Regions from separate parts of the Lactobacillus amylovorus DSM 20531 genome, predicted to be linked through region 2. Evidence: riboswitches for the same ligand, from Rfam matches in the RefSeq annotation. Region 2 holds a riboswitch; the other holds the start of a gene.
What was found. Region 2 has a riboswitch for magnesium ahead of mgtA (magnesium-translocating P-type ATPase). Riboswitches for the same ligand answer to the same signal wherever they lie in the genome.

Region 1 (3,426 bases), 690 kb from region 2:
AGTCACTTGGTAATGCTATTTACTTAGCTGATGATGCCAAGACCGTCCAAAAGAAAGTTATGTCAATGTACACTGATCCAAACCACATTCACGTGGAAGATCCAGGCAAGATCGAAGGTAACACTGTCTTTACTTACCTTGATGTCTTTGACCCAGACAAGGATAAGGTTGCGGAACTTAAGGAAGAATATCAAAAGGGTGGTTTGGGCGACGTTAAGATTAAGCGTTACTTGAACAAGGTCCTTGAAGCAGAACTTGCACCTATCCGTGAACGTCGTGAAAAGTTTGCTCAAGATGAAGATGCAGTTTACGAAATGCTTTTGGAAGGCTCAAAGAAGGCTAACAAGGTAGCTAACGAAACTTTGCAACAAGTTCGTGATGCTATCGGCTTGAACTACTTTAAGAATAGATAAATAAAAGCAAGGGGCAAAGTCATGCATGATCGAATTCCATGGAAACAATATTTTATGATGCAGGCGTTAGTAATTGCTCAGCGTTCTACTTGTAATAGAGCGCTAGTCGGCAGCGTTTTAGTCAAAGATCACCGCATTATCGGTACTGGCTATAACGGTTCGGTTTCAGGACAGCCGCATTGCGATGACGTTGGCCACCAAATGGTTGACGGCCACTGCGTAAGAACGATTCACTCAGAGATGAATGCCATCATTCAATGTGCGAAATTTGGTGTTTCTACTGAAAATACTGAAATTTACGTGACCCATTTTCCTTGTTACAACTGCTGCAAGGCTTTAGTGCAAGCAGGCATTAAAAAGATAAATTATTATTTTGACTATCGTGATAATCCACTAGCATTGAAGTTGCTTCATGATTGCGGGGTACCATATGAGCAAATTAAGATCGATCGAAAATATGTGGAAGGTTTGGCCCATAAACTTGAAGAAGACGAGAATTAGTTTAGTTGGCTTAGTAGGTTTGTTGTTAGTCTTTTTAACGACTACGGGATTTGTGCAGCCTAATATTGAAGACCATGCTCATATTCTGAATAAAGAAACTAAGACTTTAATTACTGAAAAGAATAATCGCTATTTTCAAACTAAGGAGCAGCCGCAGATCTCTGTGATTACAGTTAAGAGACTGAATAAACTCACTCCTGAGGCGTTTAACCGTACTAAGCGATCGGTATTTATCGTGGTTGGACAAAAAGGCAAGAAGCGCAACGTGCAAATCTTTTCTACTAAGGACCTGCACGGCGCCTTTACGGCTGACGCACGGGCCAACATTATTAGAGCTGAAGTAGATAAGTTGCGCAGTCAAGATAATGCCACCTTTAATGAAGGATTACGCTTCGTGTTTAGAGCTTGTGCTACCAAGGTGGATCAGCAGTATCAATATGCACTAGACAAATATGATTTATCGAGCAGCGAGCAAGATAAAATTTCGCATCCACATCGCGTAGCGCTTCCGATTGCGTTAGCACTAGCATTCTTGATCGTCGGAATCGTTTATGTTTTAAGAAGATTCGGCCGCAATAATTACAATTCACGCAATTAGGTGGCTTGACTTATTTAAATTTAGTCCTTACACTTTCTTGTGGATATAATTAGCAATTAAACTGTTAGGTGAGACTCCTACGTGAACACACGCTATCGCCCAGAAACATCCAGAGATGCCAACGGGTTAAATAGGTGTCGTCGACTTAAGGCGAGATCCAGATAGCTAGCATGTGCTTACGTCACGTAGTGTTAAAACTGAACGACGAGTATGACAAAGCCTTGTTAGGTCACCTACAGAAACAGTAGGTGGCTTTTTTGTTTTGCTTGTCGATCAAATGAGAGGAGCAAAGAATGGTAAAAGCAGCTGGCAAAAAGCAGTCAAATGTCGACATTCAAAGAATTCAGCAGATTGCACACGAATCGCGTAGTGAGACGCTAGCGCGACTTCAGGCAAGCGCTGAAGGACTTTCCACGAATAAGGCTGAAGAAAATAGAAAAGAATATGGCGAAAATAGGATTAGGACTAACTCCAATGCTTCTAATTGGCGATTGCTGTGGGAATCAATCGCTACTCCGTTCACGCTTGCTTTAATTGGATTAACTATTTTAACTTTATTTACTAGTTATATATTGGTGCCACAAGATAATAGTGATATAGATACAGTCATTGTGATGATTATTATGTTGATCATTTCTGTGGTAGTAAATTTTGCCCAAAAGATTAGGATTGCCAAAGTAACTGAAAAATTGATGGACATGGTTTCGGTAACGACTAACATTCGTCGGGATGGTAAAAACGTGGAACTGCCCACCGACGAAGTAGTTGTGGGCGATGTGATTAATTTGTCTGCCGGCGACATGATTCCTGCAGACATGAAGCTCCTTACGAGTAAGGACCTGTTTTGTTCATACAGTTATTTGGATAGCGACTCGGAACCAGTAGAAAAAATGGCCAATGTGACCATTAAACCGAGTATGCAGGACTATTTGAACTACCCTAACATTTTATATGAGGGAACGACGATTGTTTCTGGCTCGGGTAGCGGCATTGTTTTTGCGGTCGGCAACAATACTGTCTTTGGTAAAAAGGTGCAGGAAATTTCACGCAAGAAGGTAAAGACGACCTTATTTGATCGTGAGATGAGACAGTTAGCCAAGATTTTGATCGTCACGGCTGCGATTTTAATTCCGCTTTTGTTCATTATTAATGGCCTGACTAAGGGTGACTGGGGTGAAAGTTTGATCTTCGCCTTGGCGGCCGCCGCAGGGATTACGCCAGAAGTTTTGCCAATTATCGTTAACAGCAACTTGACTAAAGGGGCACTGGAAATGTCCAAAAAAGGTGCCGTAGTCAAGCAGATGAATGCCATTCAAAATCTGGGCTCAATTGATACTTTTTGTATCGATAAAACGGGGACTTTAACGCAAAATAAGGTAGTGCTGGAGCGGCACTATGACTTGGAGATGCAAGAAACGCCGCGAATTTTGAAGTTCTCGTATTTGAATGCCTACTATCAAACTGGAATGAAGGATTTGATTGATAAGGCCATAATCGATGCGGCGGGTGACGAGCTTGACGTCAATGAAATCCAGCGTGACTACAACAAGATCGACGAAATTCCGTTTGATTATACACGCAAAAGAATGAGCGTCGTGGTGGTTGATAACGATGAACACCACGGCCAGCACATGTTGGTTACAAAAGGCGCCGCTGAAGGGATGCTCAATATTTCTAATAAAGTAGAAATTAACGGTAAAAGTGAAGAGTTGACCGATGACTGGCGCAAAAAGATCTTAAAGCAGATCGATGAATTAAACGATGATGGCTTGCGTGTGCTTTTAGTAGGCTACAAGTTAAATCCAGCTCCAGTTGGAGAATTTTCAGCTAAGGATGAAAATGATTTAACCATTGTGGGCTATCTTGCATATCTAGATCCACCAAAGGAAAGTACTAAGGAAGCCTTACAAGCTC
Region 2 (3,426 bases):
TTGTAGGTATTTAAAATGTTCTTTTCCCCCTCTACATTTTAAATACCTATTTTATTTTAGAAATGTAATGAAAGGTTAGCGAATTAGTATGGAATATCAAAATCCAATTTTAAGAGGAAGTCATCCAGATCCAAGTATCTGTAAAGTGAATGATGTTTATTATTTAGTTAATTCCAGTTTTGAATTTTTACCTGGGTTGCCAGTCTATCAAAGTAAAGATCTAGTTAATTGGGATCTGATTAGCCATGGCATTGATGAAAGTAATGTGGATGCTTATCCATATAGTAATTTAAAAAATTCACTTGGTATTTTTGCTCCAACAATCAGATACCATAAGGGATGCTTTTATATCATTTGTACGTTTGTTCCAAAGGGCACATTTATTATCAAGACTACAAATCCAGAGCAGGGGTGGTCTAAGCCTTTATGGCTTAACATAAATTTTATGGGAATAGATCCTTCGCTTACTTTTATTGGTCAAGATTGTTATCTTCAGATGACTAATGGTGAGGGGGCAATAGTCCAATGCAAAATAGATCTGTCAACTCTTGAAGTTTTAACTGAACCTAAAATTATTAGTTACGGTACAGGAGGCAGAGATCCAGAGGGACCACATATTTATTATAAATTTGATAAATATTGGTTAATGATAGCAGAAGGCGGAACACGTGAAGGACATATGGAAACTATGCAGGTATCTGATAATATATATGGTCCATATCATCCGGTGCGTAATAATACAATTTTAAGTAATCGTGACTATAAAGGTGAGTTGCAATGTGTAGGACATGCTGATTTAGTCGAAGTAAATAAAAACAAATTTGAATTAGTCGCTTTATCGGTTCGCCAACCTAAACATGTTCATCGCAATTTATTAGGAAGAGAAACTATCTTATTACCAGTTGATTGGAATAAAAATGGTATATGGATTAATACCATGAATAAAGAGGGTAAAGCAACTATTAATTTATCGCAGCCTATTAGCGTGGAAAAACAGGCGCGAAATTCTAACAATATTGATAAACTTGACTTCATTTCGTCTTTATATTAAAAAATTACGAACTTGATTCAAAGAACTTAATTTTCAAAAAGAACATAAGTGAGAATATAAAAAACGATTTTATTGGATTTAGACAAACTGAATTTGATGGTAAATTTACATTTTCTATTAGTAGAGAAAATCAATCTACAGAGGCAGGGGTAATAGTTTATAAAGACAATAAGCATCTGTTTAAAGCTTTATATGATAGTAAAAAGAATGCGGTAACTTTCGTTAAGCAAGATAGTGATTTAATTATTAAGAAAGAAGTGAAATTGAAAGCTGAAGGTTCAGAAATTAATTTTTCTTTGGTATTCGATAATGAAAATTATCAAGTTGTAGTTTCAAATAATAAAGAAAAAATATTAGATTCTTGTCAAACGAGACATTTTAGTTGTGAAGAAAGTGATTCTCCATTTACAGGAGTAGTAATTGGATTAATTCGCAATAAAAATGTAAAGTGTAAATTTAACAATTTGTCTCTAAAATAAAGTTTAACCACAACCAAAATAAAGAGCATCTACTGCAAATTTATCAATAGATGCTCTTTTCTTAAATTCTTTTACAAATTCTAACGATTTAGTAAAGATAATTGCATTGTAAAATAATATGCATATAATAAAAATGAAAATTGAAAAAGCAAATAAACTGTTAGGTGAGGCTCCTACGTGAACACAAGCTATCGCCCGGAAACATCCAGAGATGCCAACGAGTAAAATAGTTCTTGTCGAGATAAGGCGAGATCCAGATAGCTAGCCTGTGCTTACGTCACGTAGTGTCAAAACTGAACGACGAGGAAACATCGCTTAGATAAGGAGTTAATACTAATTGGTATTAGCTCCTTTTTAGTTTGTTTGTATGTTTAATCAGAAAGTGAGATTAACATGGCAAAAAACAAGTTGCTGATGAATAAGAAGACAGCCGATACAGAGTTTGTTAAGCAGATCGCTAGGCAAACTCCCGAAGAAGCGTTAAAGACGCTACATAGTTCGCTAGACGGTCTGTCTTCGGCAGAAGCTAAAGAGCGTTTGGAGAAGAATGGTCTTAACGAAGTTGCGACCAAGAAGCACAACACGAAATTGCATTTCTTCATTGAATCATTCTTCACTCCTTTCACAATGGTCCTGTTGCTGCTAGCAACGGTGTCACTGTTTACCGACTACGTCTTCGTGCCGGCAGATCAAAAGGACCTGAGTACTGTGATAATTATGATTACGATGATCATCATTTCTGGATTAACATCCTTTATCCAGAATGTGAAAACTAATGACGCAGTTGAAGCCCTCTTAAACATGGTGTCTGTAACTACCAATATTCGTCGCAATCAAAAGGACGAAGAAATTTCTACCAAGCAAGTAGTTGTCGGCGATATTATTAATATCCACGCTGGGGACATGGTGCCAGCAGATATTAGATTGCTCAAAACTAAAGACTTGTTCTGTTCATCAAGTTCTTTGAACGGTGAATCAACGCCTGTGGAAAAGATTGCGACTAAGAGGCCCGATCAAAAAGACATGGATCAATATTTGGACTATCCTGATGTAATCTATCAAGGAACAACTATTGTGTCAGGTTCAGGTGTTGGCGTTGTTTTGGCCACCGGTGAACAAACTGTCTTTGGTCGTTTGGCTAAGGATATTTCAAACAACGACGTTAAGGAAACTAACTTCGATGTTGGTATCAAGAACATTTCTAAATTATTGTTAACAATGACCGCGATCATTGCACCTTTAGTTTTGGTCATCAACGGTTTAACTAAAGGTAACTGGCTCAACGCCTTGTTGTTTGCCATCGCTACTGCCGTTGGTTTAACTCCAGAAATGTTGCCAGTTATTGTTACTAGTAACTTGGTTAAGGGTTCGCTAGAAATGTCCAAGCACGGCACCATCGTTAAGAAGATGAACTCCATCCAAAACTTCGGTGCTGCCGACATTCTTTGTACTGATAAAACCGGTACTTTGACCCAAAACAAGGTTGTATTGGAACGTCACTACAACTTGGATATGAAGGAAAATCCACAAGTTTTGCGGTTGGCTTATTTGAATTCGTACTTCCAAACGGGGATGCACGATTTGATGGACCAAGCCATTATCGATGCCGCTAGCGATGAGCTAGACGTTGAAGAAATTAAACATGACTACACTAAGGTCGATGAAATTCCATTCGACTTCAAGCGTCGTCGCATGAGTGTCGTGGTAAAACGCCACGGCGATGGTCGTATCCTGGTAACCAAGGGTGCTGCCGAAGAAATGCTTGCTTGCTGCAATCGTGTGCAAGTTGGCAATCACATTAGTGATTTAACTGATGAATATAAAGAAAAAGTTTTAAAGCACATTGAAGATTTGAACAAAGATGGTTTGAGAGTTGTTTTGCTTGCTTACCAAAAC

Region 1: linked by a shared signal. The riboswitch ahead of mgtA (magnesium-translocating P-type ATPase) and the one ahead of mgtA (magnesium-translocating P-type ATPase) in region 2 are both predicted to bind magnesium.

What each region holds. Positions count from the first base shown of each region.
Region 1 is NZ_CP017706.1:903,696-907,121, reverse strand. It holds gene trpS (tryptophan--tRNA ligase) at 1-413, shown strand, start outside; gene LA20531_RS04775 (ComE operon protein 2) at 435-914, shown strand; gene LA20531_RS04770 (TPM domain-containing protein) at 871-1,512, shown strand; M-box (ykoK) riboswitch at 1,566-1,729, shown strand; gene mgtA (magnesium-translocating P-type ATPase) at 1,806-3,426, shown strand, end outside.
Region 2 is NZ_CP017706.1:1,591,229-1,594,654, forward strand. It holds gene LA20531_RS08205 (glycoside hydrolase family 43 protein) at 89-1,051, shown strand; gene LA20531_RS11270 (beta-xylosidase family glycoside hydrolase) at 1,096-1,530, shown strand; M-box (ykoK) riboswitch at 1,680-1,843, shown strand; gene mgtA (magnesium-translocating P-type ATPase) at 1,924-3,426, shown strand, end outside.